DNA from 2 places in the Sporosarcina sp. SAFN-010 genome. Region 2 is predicted to be linked to the other one. Evidence: riboswitches for the same ligand, from Rfam matches in the RefSeq annotation. Region 2 holds a riboswitch; the other holds the start of a gene.
The links. Region 2 has a riboswitch for S-adenosylmethionine ahead of ACR65F_RS15015 (methionine ABC transporter ATP-binding protein). Riboswitches for the same ligand answer to the same signal wherever they lie in the genome.
Positions count from the first base shown of each region.

Region 1: linked by a shared signal. The riboswitch ahead of ACR65F_RS15805 (methionine ABC transporter ATP-binding protein) and the one ahead of ACR65F_RS15015 (methionine ABC transporter ATP-binding protein) in region 2 are both predicted to bind S-adenosylmethionine.

Region 1 covers NZ_JBPFDS010000017.1:39,632-47,894, reverse strand. Annotated here, with positions in the region: gene ACR65F_RS15845 (YaaR family protein) at 1-243, shown strand, start outside; gene holB (DNA polymerase III subunit delta') at 299-1,306, shown strand; gene ACR65F_RS15835 (PSP1 domain-containing protein) at 1,299-2,117, shown strand; gene yabA (DNA replication initiation control protein YabA) at 2,139-2,492, shown strand; gene ACR65F_RS15825 (tRNA1(Val) (adenine(37)-N6)-methyltransferase) at 2,572-3,324, shown strand; gene ACR65F_RS15820 (GIY-YIG nuclease family protein) at 3,308-3,577, shown strand; gene rsmI (16S rRNA (cytidine(1402)-2'-O)-methyltransferase) at 3,574-4,446, shown strand; gene abrB (transition state genes transcriptional regulator AbrB) at 4,507-4,782, opposite strand; SAM riboswitch class I at 5,078-5,190, shown strand; gene ACR65F_RS15805 (methionine ABC transporter ATP-binding protein) at 5,337-6,362, shown strand; gene ACR65F_RS15800 (methionine ABC transporter permease) at 6,352-7,014, shown strand; gene ACR65F_RS15795 (MetQ/NlpA family ABC transporter substrate-binding protein) at 7,052-7,909, shown strand; gene ACR65F_RS15790 (M20 family metallopeptidase) at 7,925-8,263, shown strand, end outside.
Region 2 covers NZ_JBPFDS010000015.1:6,688-14,950, reverse strand. Annotated here, with positions in the region: gene ACR65F_RS15025 (MetQ/NlpA family ABC transporter substrate-binding protein) at 113-955, opposite strand; gene ACR65F_RS15020 (methionine ABC transporter permease) at 1,207-1,875, opposite strand; gene ACR65F_RS15015 (methionine ABC transporter ATP-binding protein) at 1,872-2,894, opposite strand; SAM riboswitch class I at 3,273-3,378, opposite strand; gene ACR65F_RS15010 (thioredoxin family protein) at 3,429-3,728, opposite strand; gene gcvH (glycine cleavage system protein GcvH) at 4,018-4,401, opposite strand; gene ACR65F_RS15000 (arsenate reductase family protein) at 4,479-4,838, opposite strand; gene ACR65F_RS14995 (acyl-CoA dehydrogenase FadE) at 4,927-6,714, opposite strand; gene ACR65F_RS14990 (acetyl-CoA C-acetyltransferase) at 6,750-7,925, opposite strand; gene ACR65F_RS14985 (3-hydroxyacyl-CoA dehydrogenase/enoyl-CoA hydratase family protein) at 7,956-8,263, opposite strand, start outside.

The DNA of each region.
Region 1 (8,263 bases), on a different contig from region 2:
ATGGCTAAATTTAAAATGCTCGTCAAACGTTTTCTAAAAGAGTCTGTCGAAACCGGTCTAGGTCTGAAACAGTCACATACGTGGAACCAGTACGGAGAAGGACGGCGGCTGAAAATTGTTGAGACAATTGACCAGAAGCTAATCGAATTAGCGGAACAATTGCTTCAAGATGAAGAGTCATCCGTGGAACTTCTCGCTAAAATTGGTGAAATCAAAGGACTTCTCATCAATCTATATACATGAGGACGTTTTCTGATACATAAGAAAACGTCTTTTTTATACGAAAGGGGGCAGCCGTATGGAAAATCAGTTAAACAGTCGAATCGCTACCGAACAGCCGGCAGTTGCTGCTAGATTCAGTGCTGCCTACCGCAATCATCGGATTGGTCATGCTTATATATTTGATGGTGAAAAAGGGATTGGGAAACAAGAGGCTGCATTATACTTCGCCCAATTATTATTGTGTGAACAACCAAACGAGGATGTTCCATGTGGAACATGTAGCGCCTGCAAGCGCGTTGCTTCAGGAAATCACCCAAACATTTTAACGATTGAACCTGATGGTCAAGACATAAAAAAAGAACAAATGGCAGGATTACTCACAGTTATGACGAAAAAGGGATATGAGAGTGGACGCCGTATTTATATGATTGATTATGCTCATCGAATGAATACAGCCGCAGCTAATGCACTCCTCAAGTTTTTAGAAGAACCTGAAGGAGATGTGACTGCAATATTGCTGACAGATGCCTATCATATGGTATTGCCTACAATTCAGTCTAGATGTCAGCGTATCTCTTTCCTTCCACCACAGCGGGAACAGCTGTTGGAAACCTTGAAAGCTGAAGGGATTTCTCCATCACTTGCAGCTACGGTAACTTCACTTACTGCAGATTCAACCCGTGCTGCTGAACTGGCATTAGACGAGCAGTTTGTAAGTTTGCGAAAAACAGTGGTAAAATTAGTTCAAGCCATCGATTTGAACGTGACAGACGCATTATTACTCATCCAGTCTGAATGGGCGCCATTCTTGAAAGAAAAAGTAGATACCGAGATGGGGCTGGACTTGCTTCTGTACATGTACCGTGATATTGTGGCGAAGAAAGCGGGACTGTCTGCAACACCCGCATACCCGGATTTAGATGAATTCATAACCAGTCTAGCAATGAAAATGACTTATGATCAGTTGTCCACAATCTTGGAATCAGTTTTGCAGGCAAAAAAGCAATTGCATCGCAATATGCACCGGACGCTTTTAATGGAGCAATTGGTGCTCAGTATGCAGGAGGGGTTATTCGTTGTATAACGTTGCAGGAATCCGCTTTAAAAAAGCGGGTAAAATACATTATTTTGACCCAATGGACTATGACTTGAAAGTCGATGATTACGTAATCGTCGAATCTGCACGTGGTACAGAGTATGGGAAAGTGGTTAGCATGATGGTGGATATGGATGGTTCAGACTTAGTTCTGCCTTTAAAGAAAGTGATTCGTCCCGCCAGCAAAGAGGATAAGGATAAGGTGGAAGAAAACCAACTGGATGCCCAAAAAGCATTTACTACATGTGTCGCCAAAATCCAAGAGCACAAACTTGATATGAAACTTGTCGATGTGGAATATACATTTGATCGTAATAAAGTGATTTTCTATTTTACAGCTGAAGGTCGAGTCGATTTCAGAAACTTGGTGAAGGACTTAGCATCTATCTTCAGAACTCGGATTGAGCTACGCCAAATCGGTGTAAGAGATGAAGCTAAAATGCTTGGCGGAATTGGTCCTTGTGGCAGAATGCTTTGTTGTTCTACATTTTTAGGTGATTTCGAACCGGTTTCTATTAAAATGGCAAAAGATCAAAATCTATCATTGAATCCTTCAAAGATTTCGGGATTATGTGGAAGATTGATGTGCTGTTTAAAATATGAAAACGATGAATATGAGGAAGCCAAAGCACTCATGCCTGATATTGGTGCACGTATTGAAACGCCAGATGGCTCAGGGAAGGTTGTCGGTCTAAACTTACTTGAGCGTTTGCTGAAAGTGAAGTTAACCGACCAAGACCAAACACTTGAATATGCTTGGGAAGAACTGTCGAAGAAGACGGGACAGCCCGTCAATTGATGAAGTGATGAGGTGACAAAGTTGAAAGAAGGGAACTTTCTCGATAAGGTAATCGAATACGAACAACAACTCGACTCTATGCACAAGCAATTCCGTGAAATAATCGGTTTTGTTGCCAAGATGACGGAAGAAAACCATTCACTTCAACTTGAGAATCATCATCTGCGCGCACGTCTGGACGAGTTGGATCAACAAGCTGCTACTGACAAAAAAAACGCAGAACGCTCGCAACGGGCAGACGTTGGCGAAGGCGTAGACAATTTGGCTCGTATTTATAATGAGGGATTCCACGTGTGCAATGTCCATTATGGAAGCACCCGTAAAGGTGAAGATTGTCTGTTTTGTCTCTCGTTTCTAAGTAAACAAAATTTGTGAATTTTAGCCGATCCCTATTACTATCTAGGTGTCGGTTTTTCTATATTATGAAGTCACTATTCTCTTAAAGGAGTATCCGATGGAACCAATTGAATTACGAGGTGACGAACGCCTCGATTACTTACTTGCAGAAGATCTGCGAATTATCCAGAGCCCATCTGTTTTTTCATTTTCACTAGATGCTGTACTTCTGTCACGTTTTGCTTATATGCCCATAAGACGCGGAAAAATCGTGGATTTGTGCGCAGGGAATGGCGCAATTCCGCTGTTTTTAAGTGCACGAACCTCAGCGGATATTATAGCGGTGGAGTTGCAAAAACAACTAGCGGATATGGCAAGTCGTAGTATTGCTTATAATCAGCTGGAGCAGCAGATTACAATGCTATGTGACGACGTCATTGGTATCGCCTCTAAAATAGGGTTTGATCAATATGATGTAGTGACATGCAATCCACCGTACTTTAAAGCGTATGAAAATAGTGAACAAAATCAAAAAGAACCGCTGACCATTGCTCGGCACGAAGTAAAACTGACTCTCGATCAAGCGGTTCGTTCTGCGAGTGAATTACTTAAGCAAGGCGGGAAAGCGGCATTTGTCCATCGTCCAGGAAGGTTACTGGATATTATAACTTCGATGAGAGCGAATCGGCTGGAGCCGAAGCGTATTCAATTTGTATATCCGAAAGAAGGAAAGGAAGCGAATACGTTGCTAATCGAAGCGACGAAAGATGGGAAGCCTGATTTGAAGATACTTCCGCCGCTATATGTTTATCAACAGGACGGTACGTATACTGAAGAAGTGAGGAAATTGTTGTATGGAACAGAAGCATGACCATCTGTTTTATGTACTTGAATGTAAGGATGGTTCCTACTACGGAGGATACACAACGGATATAGAACGTAGGGTTGCCATGCATAATTCAGGTAAAGGAGCAAAATATACGAGGGCAAGAAGGCCTGTTCGTTGCATTCATCACGAAAAGTTTGAGACGAAGCGGGAAGCGATGCAAGCTGAGTACCGTTTCAAACAGTTGACGCGACCCGCTAAAGAACGGTATTTGGAACAAGAGGAGGCAGGCGAATGATTACACAAAAAAGTGCGGAATACGAGAAGGGTGTGCTGTATTTAGTAGGTACACCAATTGGGAATTTGGAAGATATGAGTTTTCGTGCTATCCGCATTTTAAAAGAAGCAGACATGATTGCGGCTGAGGATACTAGAAATACTGTGAAGTTATCGAATCACTTTGAAATTGACACGCCTTTCATGAGTTACCATGAGCACAATCTAGAGGTGGGGGGGAGAAAGATTTTAGAGTTGTTGGCAGATGGTAAAACCGTTGCGCTCGTGAGTGACGCGGGGATGCCTTGTATTTCAGATCCTGGTGCCGATATTGCAGAAAAAGCAATCGCAGACGGTTATGCAGTCGTACCTGTACCTGGGCCGAATGCAGCCATTAGTGCATTAGTTGCGTCTGGTATTCCTACACAGCCCTTTTTGTTTTTCGGTTTTTTAGATAGACAGAAGAAGAAGCGTCGTATTCAGTTGGAAGCGTTACAGAATCGACAAGAGACTTTACTCTTTTACGAGGCACCTCATCGATTGAAAGATACGTTGCGTGCATTGAAAGAACAGTTTGGACCGAATCGGCGTATTACACTTGCGAGAGAACTAACAAAACGTTATGAAGAATTTGTTAGGGGGACAGTTGAAGAGGCACTTAACTGGGCAGAATCAACAGAGATTCGCGGAGAATTTTGTTTAGTCGTAGAAGGTACAGATGAAGTGAAATCAGAAACTGAGGAAGTATGGTGGAGTGCGTTAACTCCGGTTGAACACGTTGAACAATTGATAGAACAAAAAGGATACACATCAAAAGAAGCAATTCGTGAAACCTCAGCCGATCGGGGTGTGAGTAAAAGGGAGATTTACCAGGCATATCACGTTGAATAAAAAAATAACATCTGTGCCTACTTGAATAGGCACAGATGTTATTGAAATAAAATCATTAAATCAAGACATTTTGTCTTCGATTTCAGCAATAAGTTGCTTAGCACCTTCAGGACTAAGAATCAGTTTACCATCGATGAGTGTTAAGTTGTCATCTGAAACTTCTCCAGTTACTGAACACGTCATGTTAGGCATGTATTTCTTCAAGATGATTTTGTCGTCATCCACATAAATTTCTAGTGCGTCTTTTTGAGCTATGCCGAGTGTCCGACGTAATTCGATAGGGATAACTACACGACCAAGTTCGTCGACTTTACGTACGATTCCAGTAGATTTCATATCAGGTTTCCTCCTAAAGTAAAATGGTGATTCGTCAGATTTCGACATTTTTCTCTTGTCTGTCTATTATCATACCAAGTCTTCCAATTAACGTCAATAGCGAAGCCTATAAACTATTTAATGAATAATAGATACATGAAAAACGCACATAAATGTGAATGAAAGTTGCAGATTTTGAGTGGCTAGAAAGTATTTTACATAAAACTTTCTTAAAATTAAAAAGAGGTTGACTTTCCGTGTTACTCACTTTATAGTTGAAAATAATTCTTGCACAATCGAATAGCAATACATCACTTTCTTATCCAGAGAGATCGAGGGGCAGGCCCTATGACATCTCGGCAGCGGGTTCATTACACATGAACACTGTGCCAATTCCTGCAAATGCTTTATGCATTTGGAAGATGAGAACGGAGATGGTTTCATATTATATTGAAGCCCTCTTTTTTCTCGTTCTAATGAGAAAAAAGAGGGCTTTTTTCGTTCAACCAAAAGAAAGTTCGATGACTGCGCTCATTGCTGCACAGAATCATTACAGTAAGAAAAGGGGGCCCAGCATGATTGAATTTAAACAGGCGGTTAAGACATTTAAACTAGGAAAGCGAGAGGTGACGGCGGTTAAGGACGTGAGTTTGTCCGTTGCACAAGGAGAAATCTTCGGAATTATCGGGTTTAGTGGTGCAGGGAAAAGTACATTGCTTCGACTCGTTAATATGCTGGAGCGTCCGACCACGGGTTCTATTCAAGTACAAGGAGTAGACCTAGCAACACTTTCTCAAAAAGATCTAAGAAAGCTTCGTCGTCGAATCGGGATGATTTTTCAGAACTTTAATTTGTTTACATCCCGAACGGTTGCAGGGAATGTGGCATACCCACTAAAACTTGGGGGCGTAGCGAAAAAAGAAGTGACTGCGCGAGTAGCAGAACTATTGGACTTTGTGGGACTGTCTGATAAAGCGAATGATTACCCGGAACAACTTTCCGGTGGTCAAAAACAGCGGGTGGGTATCGCAAGAGCACTCGCTACATCGCCTGATATATTAATTTGCGATGAGGCTACCTCAGCTTTAGACCCGGATACGACAGCTGACATTCTTAGACTACTAAAAAAAGTGAACAAGGAGCTTGGAATTACGATTCTACTGATCACACATGAGATGCATGTCATTCAAGAAATATGTGATCGTGTCGCTGTGATGGAGGATGGAGAAGTGATTGAAACAGGTTCTGTATTCGACACATTTACAAATCCACAGCATCCAACGACAAGACGTTTCATCCAGTCAGTACAACAGGATCGACCTTCAAATGCATTGCTTAAGGAGTGGCGTGCAAAGGGAGGGAAAAAACTGTATCGAGTGATTTTTAAAGGTGAAGTAGCTGGCGATCCAGTTCTCTCAAGGCTCACTCAAAAGTTTGGTGTGAATTTCAACATTGTTTATGGATCCATACGTGAACTGCAGGAGAAGTTTTTTGGGAATTTGTTAGTTTCATTCGATGGAGATGAGCAATCTGTAAGCCTACTAATTGCTTCATTGAAGGAAAGCGTAGAGATTGAGGAGGTTGCTGTTCATGAAAGTTGATTGGACCACATTTTGGCCAAGAATTATAGAGTCGACCGGTGAGACAGTTCTCATGGTCATTGCAACGCTCGTCTTTGGCTCAATATTAGGAATAAGTATCGGTTTACTGCTTTACGTAACGAGAAAAGGAAATATTTTAGAAAAGCAATGGGTGTTTCAAACATTGAATATCCTCATCAATATCATTCGCCCGATTCCCTTCATTATATTCCTTGTTGCATTAAGTCCTGTTACAAGGGCAGTTGTAGGTTCCACAATCGGAACGTGGGCGGCTATCTTTCCAATGACGATTGCAGCCTCTTTTGGAATCGCTAGGATTGTGGAAAATAACTTGGTAGGAATAGATCCTGGTGTTGTGGAGGCAGCTAAAGCGATGGGGGCAAGCCCTTTTCAAATCATTTTTACAGTTCTAATACCAGAGGCTCTCGGTCCTCTAATTCTTGGTTTAACATTTGTAACAATTAGTTTAATCGACTTCTCAGCAATGGCAGGTACCGTCGGAGGAGGGGGATTGGGACACGTCGCAATGACATACGGATATCAGCGTTTCGATGGAAGTGTCATGTTGGTTACGGTAGTCATTCTAATTATTCTTGTCCAAGTCGCTCAATGGATAGGAAACACGTTTTCCAGAAAGGTTATGAGACGTTAGTTTTTTGATCAAACACATACTTGGAGGAGATTATAAAATGAAGAAAGCAATTATCTACTTAGGAACTATTTTACTGTTATTAACACTTGGAGCTTGCAGCCAAAAGACATCGGGACAAGAAAAAGATTCGAAAACGGTGAAAATTGGTGTGACGGGGTCAGATGGTGAAGTATGGCCAATCCTTAAAGAGAAAGCTAAAGCAGAAGGAATTGAAATTGAACTCATCGAGTTTGCCGATTACACATTACCGAACCAGGCTTTAGCAAATGGAGATATTGACCTAAACTCATTCCAGCACATTGCATTTTTAAGTCAGTTCACAAAAGAGAATAATGCAGACTTAACACCAATTGGTGCCACAATCATTGCGCCGATGGGGATTTACTCAGAAAAGCTGAAGTCAATTGACGATATTGAAGATGGAGCACGTATCGCAATCCCAGATGATCCATCTAACCAAGCACGTGCTTTGAAATTACTAGAATCCGCAGGCCTGATTAGACTAGCAAATGATTTCGGATTGTTCGGAGATCCGTCGAAAATTGTCGAAAATCCAAGAAAACTCGACATTTATCCAATAGTAGCTCAACAAACTCCGCGTGTACTGCCGGATGTTGCTGCTTCTGTCATTAATAATGGAGTCGCTGGGCAAGCAGGGTTTGATCCGGTGAAAGATCCTATCTATTTAGAAGACAGCAGTGATGAAAATACATTGCCATATGTAAATATCTTTGCAGCTAGGTCAGCAGATAAGAACAATGAAACCTATCAGCGAATTATTGAGCTGTATCATGAAGAAGATGTGAAAAAAGCGGTGGAGGCAGATACAAATGGCGGTTCTGTCGTAGTTGATATTTCAAAGAAAGAGTTACTAAAAGTCTATAAAGGACTATAAGGGAGGGAAATTATTATGAGCACAATTATTTCTAATCGTGATGTTATTGTAAGTTCAATTGAATCGAACCGGGATCTATACATTCAAACGAGTCAAGAAATCCATGCCACACCTGAAATCGGAAACCAAGAATTCTTTGCTAGCGAGAAACATGTCAAGCTATTAAAGGATGAAGGTTTTGAAGTTACAACGGCCGTTGCTGGACATGAAACATCATTTTACGCGGTGAAAGACAGTGGTGTTCCAGGACCCACCATCGCTTTTCTTGCGGAATACGATGCACTCCCAGGATTAGGCCATGCGTGCGGGCATAATATTATTGGTACAACTAGTGTAGCTGCTGGGATTGCTTGT
Region 2 (8,263 bases):
GAATTAGTAAAACTCTCTCTATCATACATGAAAACGCTTTAAAAATCAGTCCTATTTTTTATCCAAAAAACCCCTCATCTTTGTAAACTCAAGATGAGGGGTTGCTTCTATATTATTTAGTAACTGGTACGACTGAACCTTTCCACTCATCGAGGATGAAGTCTTGGATCTCTTTTGAAGTTAGAACTTCGACAAGTGCTTTGATAGCTGGTTTGTCTTCATCCCCTGTATTCACTGCAAGGATGTTCACATATGGAGAATCAGATTCTTCAAGTGCAATAGAATCCTCCATTGGGTTGATGCCTGCATCAATTGCGTAGTTCGAGTTGATCAGTACTGCATCGCCTTCTTCGCTGTCGAACATTTGTGGAAGAAGTGCTGCTTCATAGTTTGCGTCGAACTTGATGTTTTTCGGGTTATCCACGATATCTTTCACTTCAGCTTTTGTCTTATCCACACCGTCTTTAAGCTTGATAAGACCTTCTGCTTCAAGCATCGCAAGAACACGACCGTGGTCAGCAACCGAGTTACTGATAAGGATTGTAGCGCCATCCGGAAGTTCGTCTAGTGATTTGTATTTCTTAGAATAGACACCGATTGGCTCGATATGAATGCTGCCTGCGTTTGTGAAGTCATATCCGTGGTCCGCAATTTGTGTTTCCATGTAAGGGATGTGCTGGAAGTAGTTTGCGTCCAGGTCTCCAGAATCAAGATCTTGGTTCGGTAATACATAATCCTGATACGGTTCAATCTCCAAGTCATAGCCTTTTTCTTTCAATAGCGGCTTTGCTTCTTCCAGAATTTCTGCGTGTGGAACGTTGGATGCGCCAACTTTAATGACTTTTACGTCTTCATCAGAACCGCTTGCGTTTCCATCTTTGTCGTCTTTTGAACCACATGCTGCAAGTGCTAATACAAGTACTGCTAGTAAAATTCCTGTTAAAAACTTTTTCATCCATTCCACTTCCCTTTTCTGTTTTTTTAGATTTGATAACGAACAGTGTTGATTTCCGTTGCAGGCGGACGCGGGCCTACAGGAAGTAGGTCATGCAACCGTTGCGGCAGGACGCCGCGTACTTAGGTTGTTTCCATGAACTTTCCCACAGGAGTCGCCGCCTTCCACTCCTATCAACGGAGATGCCAGGCATCAGTTTTAATTCATCAAACCACTTATATAGTAGACAGGCATGCCTGTTTTTCCCTGTGTTATCGTTTGTCGAGCTTTTTGACGGCGAAGTCTCCTGCAAATTGTAGGATGAAGACGACGATTAGGATCAAGATTGTTGAAACGAGTGTGACGTCTTCTCGGCTTCGCTGGAATCCGTCTAGGAAGGCAAGTGTTCCTAGTCCTCCAGCGCCGATAATTCCTGCCATCGCCGTGTAGCCAACAAGTGCGATTGCTGTCACTGTAATCCCGGAGATTAAAGCGGGCATCGACTCTGGCAATAATACTTTAAAAATGATAGTTGAGGTTTTTGCACCCATCGAGCGTGCTGCTTCTAGAACACCTTTGTCAATTTCCTGCAGCGCAATCAGTACCATTCTTGCGTAAAACGGAGCAGCTCCAATAATCAATGCCGGCATTGCAGCTTCTGGGCCTCTGATTGTTCCGATTAGAAACTTAGTAAACGGAATTAGAAGGATGATCAATATAATGAAAGGAATCGATCTGAAAATGTTAACAATTGATCCCGTTAGCAAGTTAACTAGCTTGTTTGCCCATATATGGCCTGGACCGGTTAGGAAAAGAAGGATCCCAAGTGCTAGCCCGATGATGAAAGTGAATATGGTTGAGACAGACGTCATATAAAGTGTTTCTACTGTTGCTTCCCACATTTTTGCCCAGTCCACGTTCGGGAAATACGTTTCAATCATTTCTCAAACACCTCCGTCTGGACACCTTGTTCATGTAAATATTGAATTGCATTTGCGGTTGCCTCTGGTTCACCTGTTATTTGTAAAATCATTGTCCCGTATGCACCGCCACGAGTTTGCGAGATGTTTCCTTGAAGAATACTGACATCCACTGGATACTCTCTTATTAAACTAGCGAGTACGGGTTGCTCTGTACGTTCCCCAACAAACGCTAGTTTGACAAGTGTGCCATCCGGATAATCCTGACGCATGAGCGACATCACTTTCTTCGCATCTTCCGGTTCAGTCACTTGCGAAACGAATCGTTTTGTTATCTGTTCTTTCGGTGACTGGAACAGTTGTAGTACGTCTCCAGTTTCTACAACACGTCCTGCTTCCATCACTGCGACTTCATGACAGATTTTCCGGATGACGTGCATTTCGTGCGTGATGAGGACAATTGTTAATCCAAGCCTTTCGTTAATGCTTGTCAACAAGTCTAAAATCGCATCAGTCGTTTCTGGATCGAGTGCGGACGTTGCTTCGTCACATAAGAGCACTTCAGGGTCGTTCGCGAGTGCCCGGGCAATTCCGACACGTTGTTTCTGTCCACCCGACAATTGGGATGGATAGGCATTTTCACGTCCTGCTAAGCCTACGAGCTCTATCAATTCCGCTGCTTTCCGCTCTCTCTCTGCCTTTTTAACTCCTGCTATTTCTAAAGGGAATGTAATGTTCTCTTTTACGGTACGAGACCAAAGCAAGTTAAAATGTTGGAAGATCATACTGATTTTTTGACGGGCTTGACGAAGTTCTTTTCCACCTATGGATGAAATCTTACGACCGTTTACTTCGACAGAACCGTCTGTTGGTTGTTCCAACCCATTGAGCAATCGAATTAGCGTACTTTTACCAGCACCACTATACCCGATAATGCCGTATATTTTTCCTTCTTCAATCGTTAGGTTTACTCCGTCAACTGCAGTAATCGCAGTGCTTGAGGTCCCAAATCGTTTGTTGACATTTGCTAATTGAATCATTCGACACCCACCTCACTGCTTTTCATTCTGTCCAATACTAATCGCTATATAAGTTAAATTAAACAATCCGACCACTTGCCGTTGTTTTCCTCTCCAGGCGGACGCTTTCCGAGGGGCTCGATTTCAGCCAATCGAACCACGAAGAATTCGATTGGCCATATTTCTGAGCCCTTTGCAGAAATTAAGGCATCAGCACCCTGCTCCTAACGCTTCGCTTTTACTCGCAAAAGTTGTTCTCCGTAACAACTCTCGCTCCAAACAACTAAAATGTCTGAACCGATGGTGATTTTCACTTCAACATATATAATTAAATTAAAAACGCCTTCCTGCAGATTCACAGAAAGGCGTACGCATAAGAATTCATGGCGTTCATCCGATCTCTCATCTTTCAAAGCATACGCTTTGTGTGACTTGGCACCATTTCAATTAAATTGACGGTTGCCGGGCTTCACAGGGTTCTCCCCTCCACCTCTCTTTATAAGAGTCAGTTATTCAATTGGTTGCTTTTAGTTATACCATAGCGATTTAGGAGTGTCAACTAAGCTTTTCGAGAATATTTTGAACCGATTGAAAGGCATAGACTTTCTCAGCTTGCTCGCCTTTTCGCTTGATGAGCAGGCACGGTACGCTTTCAACCTGGTATTCTGTCGCCAGTTCTTCAACATAGTTTAAGTTAGCTTTTCCAATTGGAAGACTTGGCTTCATCTCTGTTACGACATTCAATATTTTGCTGGCCACTGCACACGTTCCGCATAGCGGTGTATACAAATAGAATGCCGCCAGCTCTTCTCGATCAGCGAGTTCTTTCCACTCACTATATGTCCATTCATTCATGCCTATCACCTTCACTCTAAAAATAGCATATAGGGACTAAAGATCCCTGATGAATCTAGATAGCTGTTGATGACGTCACTAGATGCAAAAAATCTCGTTGATTGAAGTGTAAGGCGGCGACTCCTGGGGGAAGTTCAAGGAAACAACCTAAGTACGCGGCGTCCTGCCGCAACGGTTGCATGACCTACTTCCTGTAGGCCCGCGTCCGCCTGAAACGTAAATCAACACTGTTGACACTCTATTTCAATAGAAAATATAAAAGACGCCGGATAGTCGGCGCCTTTTAGTATTATTCTCCGACAGTCATTTTGTCGTAGTCTTCAGGAGTCATAAGCTCATCCAGTTCAGCTGGTTTCGTTGCTTCCACAACTACCATCCAAGCACCCTCGTAAGGAGATTCGTTGACAAGCTCAGGGCTGTCCTCTAAATCTTCGTTCACTTCAACGACTTTACCGCTGATTGGTGCATATAGTTCTGAAACCGTTTTTACAGATTCAACGCTACCGAATGGCTCGTCTGATTTCAATTCGTCGCCAACAGATGGCAATTCAACGAACACGATATCACCAAGCTCAGATTGTGCAAAGTGTGTAATACCAATTCGGTATTTACCGTCTTCTTCTTTAACCCATTCGTGCTCTTCAGAATACTTCAAACCTTGTGGTGTGCTCATTCTATTCCCCTCCAACTAATAATTGTTATACTTGATTCTATTTTGCCACAGGTACCTTTGAAAGACAAGAAATGAAGTTATGCCTTCCACGTTTCTGCAAACGTTTGCTCATTGAACCCGACAGTAGTCGTTTTACCATCAGTCACAAGTGGACGCTTAATGAGCATGCCGTCAGACGCTAGCAATTGGATTTGTTCATCCTCACTCATAGTAGCAAGCTTGTCCTTTAAACCGAGTTCACGATATTTCATGCCACTCGTGTTAAAGAACTTCTTCAATGGCATTTCAGAACTAGTGATCATTTCTTTCAATGCTTGTTCGCTCGGTGGCTGTTCAGCAATGTTGGATGCTTCGTAAGAAATATCATTTTCTTTCAGCCACTTTTCAGCCTTTTTACATGTTGTACATTTTGGATAGCCATAATAGTGCAGTCCCAATACAGTCACCCCCATTGGTTCCATTTTACCACAAAAACATCCAGACTACAGAATTGCAGTCTGGATGGGAGTGTACAAAAGTTATGAATTAAACAACATACTTCGCAGCATCGATCAGCTTGACTGATGCTTCACGCTTCTTCGCAATTACGTTGTAAGGGTTTGAGCGAGTCAACTTACGCAATGCTGAAATCATCATGCGCTGGTTATCTCCGTCCACTGCAGCGTAAAGCGTTTCTTTCGCATCGCGTTCGATTGCGGCAAATGCTTCTTGACAGAAGATTTCTGTGTACAAGATTTTTTGTTGTTCTTTTTCTGCTCCGTTTTTCGCGACTGCTTTTTCAGTACGTAGGAGTGCAGATTCCATTGCAAAGATGTTATTAGCAATATCCGCAATGTTCACAAGAACTTCTTGTTCCTGCTCGAGTTTCGTACCATAGCGTTGTGCAGCTAATCCAGCAGCTAGCAAACCAATTTTCTTTGCATTCTTCACTAGAACCTTTTCTTGTTCAAGCGGTGCATCGCCAATTTCTTCCGGCATCATCATAAGCAACTCTTCTTGAAGTGCTTGAGCTTGTTGCAACAATGGCAACTCGCCTTTTAGCGCTTTCTTCATGAATGTTCCCGGAACGATCATACGGTTAATTTCGTTTGTTCCTTCGAAGATTCGGTTGATACGTGAATCGCGGTATGCGCGCTCTACTTCGTATTCAGCCATGAAACCATATCCACCGTGTAGTTGAACCGCTTCGTCAACGATATAATCGAGTGTCTCAGACCCAACTACTTTGTTGATAGAACATTCAATCGCGTATTCAGCAATCGCCGCTGCAATCGCTTTTCCGTCTTTTTGCTGTTCAGCAGTCATCTGGCTTTGACGCTGCTCAAAGTAACCGACTGTACGGTAAATCAAGCTTTCCGTCGCATATAGCTGGGACGCCATCGTTGCAATCTTTTCTTTCGTCAAGTTGAACGATGAAATCGGCGTATTGAACTGCTTACGCTCGTTTGAATACGAAATCGCAAGTTCAAGCGCACGTTTTGACCCACCAACTGTACCTACTCCAAGCTTATAACGACCAATATTCAAGATGTTGAAAGCGATAATGTGACCGCGGCCCACTTCACCAAGCAAGTTCTCAACAGGCACTTCAGCGTCAGACAAGATCAGTGTACGTGTAGATGAAGACTTGATGCCCATCTTTTTCTCTTCCGCCCCAACAGAAACACCAGGGAATTCGCGCTCTACGATGAATGCTGAGAATTTATCGCCATCAATTTTCGCATAGACAACGAAAACGTCAGCAAAGCCAGCGTTCGTAATCCACTGCTTTTCACCATTCAATACGTAGTGAGTACCCGCTGCGTTCATTTTTGCAGTCGTCTTCGCTCCAAGAGCATCAGAACCTGAACCTGGCTCAGTTAGTGCGTAAGCAGAGATTTTGTCCCCTGCTACAGAGTTCGGTAAGTACTTCTTCTTTTGCTCTTCGTTACCGAACAATACGATTGGAAGCGTACCGATTCCAACGTGTGCACCGTGAGTGATTGAGAATCCACCTGCAACTGCTAGTTTCTCTGAGATTAATGCAGATGAGATTTTATCCAACCCTAGACCGTCATATTCTTCAGGAACGTCTGCGCCTAGAAGACCAAGATCTCCAGCAGATTTAAGTAGTTTTACGGAATGTTCAAACTCATGGTTCTCCAATTTATCCACAACTGGAAGCACTTCGTTTTTCACGTAGTCTTCCGCTGTTTTTGCAATCATCTTTTGCTCGTCAGAAAAGTCTTCTGGCGTGAATACTCGGTCCGGTGTAATGTCTTCAGTTAAAAACGCCCCGCCTTTAATTAGCTCATTTGTCGTAGTTTCAGTCATTTCTAGTTCCTCCTCTATTTTACGTTCATGATTTTTTAAAGTAATTCAAACACGCCAGCTGCGCCCATTCCGCCACCGATACACATCGTAACGACACCGAATTGCTTGCCTTGACGCTTCAGTTCACTCATCATACGCACAGTCAAAATCGTACCGGTTGCACCAAGTGGGTGACCGAGAGCGATTGCGCCGCCGTTGACGTTCACTTTGCTCGTGTCCAGCTTCAGTTCACGGATGACTTGAAGGGATTGGGATGCGAATGCTTCGTTCAATTCCCATACGTCAATATCGTCAATTGTTAGTCCAGCGATTTTCAACGCTTTAGGAATCGCAGCGATTGGACCAATTCCCATAATTTCAGGTGGAACGCCTGCTACTGCAAACGAACGGAACTTCGCGATTGGCGTAAGCCCTTCCGCCACAGCTTTTTCACGATCCATGACGAGTACAGATGCTGCACCGTCAGACGTTTGCGAAGCGTTACCTGCTGTTACTGATCCTGTAACGGAGAAGGCAGGACGCAATTTCGCTAGGATTTCCGTAGTTGTACCGCGACGTACGCCTTCATCCATAGAAAACGTTTCTTTTTTCTCTGCAAATTTCCCGTTGTTGTCGACATATCCTTTTGTAAATTCGACTGGGACGATTTCGTCATCGAACTTTCCAGTGTCAATCGCTGCTGCTGCGCGACGGTGAGATTCAACCGCAAACGCATCTTGGTCGTCACGACTGATTCCATATTTTACGGCAACTTGCTCGGCAGTATGCCCCATTCCCATGTAATACTGAGGTGCTTCTTCAGCAAGCTTTGCATTCGGTCGAACGGTATTCCCCATCATTGGAACCATACTCATAGATTCTGCACCACCTGCTAGGATGGCTTCAGAGTGTCCAAGCATAATGCGTTCAGCTGCATAAGCAATGGACTGGAGTCCTGATGAACAAAAACGGTTGATGGTAATCGCTGGTGTCGTATCCGGTAATCCCGCAAGTGCACCGATATTACGTGCCATATTCATGCCTTGTTCTGCTTCCGGCATTGCGCAGCCGATGATCAGGTCTTCAATCGGACCGTCATATCCTCCTGCGCGTTTTAATGTTTCTTTTATAGTAAGGGCTCCTAAATCATCTGGTCGGACTGTTGCAAGTGATCCTTTACCTGCTTTACCAACCGGTGTGCGGGAACCCGCTACGATTACTGCTTCACGCATTGTGTTTCCTCCTCTAAAAGTTCTGTTTCATCAGTTACGCAATGGTTTGCCTTTGACAAGCATGTGTTGCATGCGAGCTTGTGATTTCGGCTCTGCTACTAAGCTCAAGAACGCTTCTCGCTCTAAGTCCAGCAAGTACTGCTCATCGACTAGTGTGCCGTATGGCAGTTTGCCACCAGCCAATACGTATGCGAGTTTCTTCGCAATCTTCATATCATGATCGCTGATGAACCCTGACAAACGCATGCCTTCAGCACCGAGTAATAACGTTGCATAGCCGGTTTCACCAACTACCGGGAATTTCTCATGCTTTGGCGCTTGATAGCCATTGTCATAAA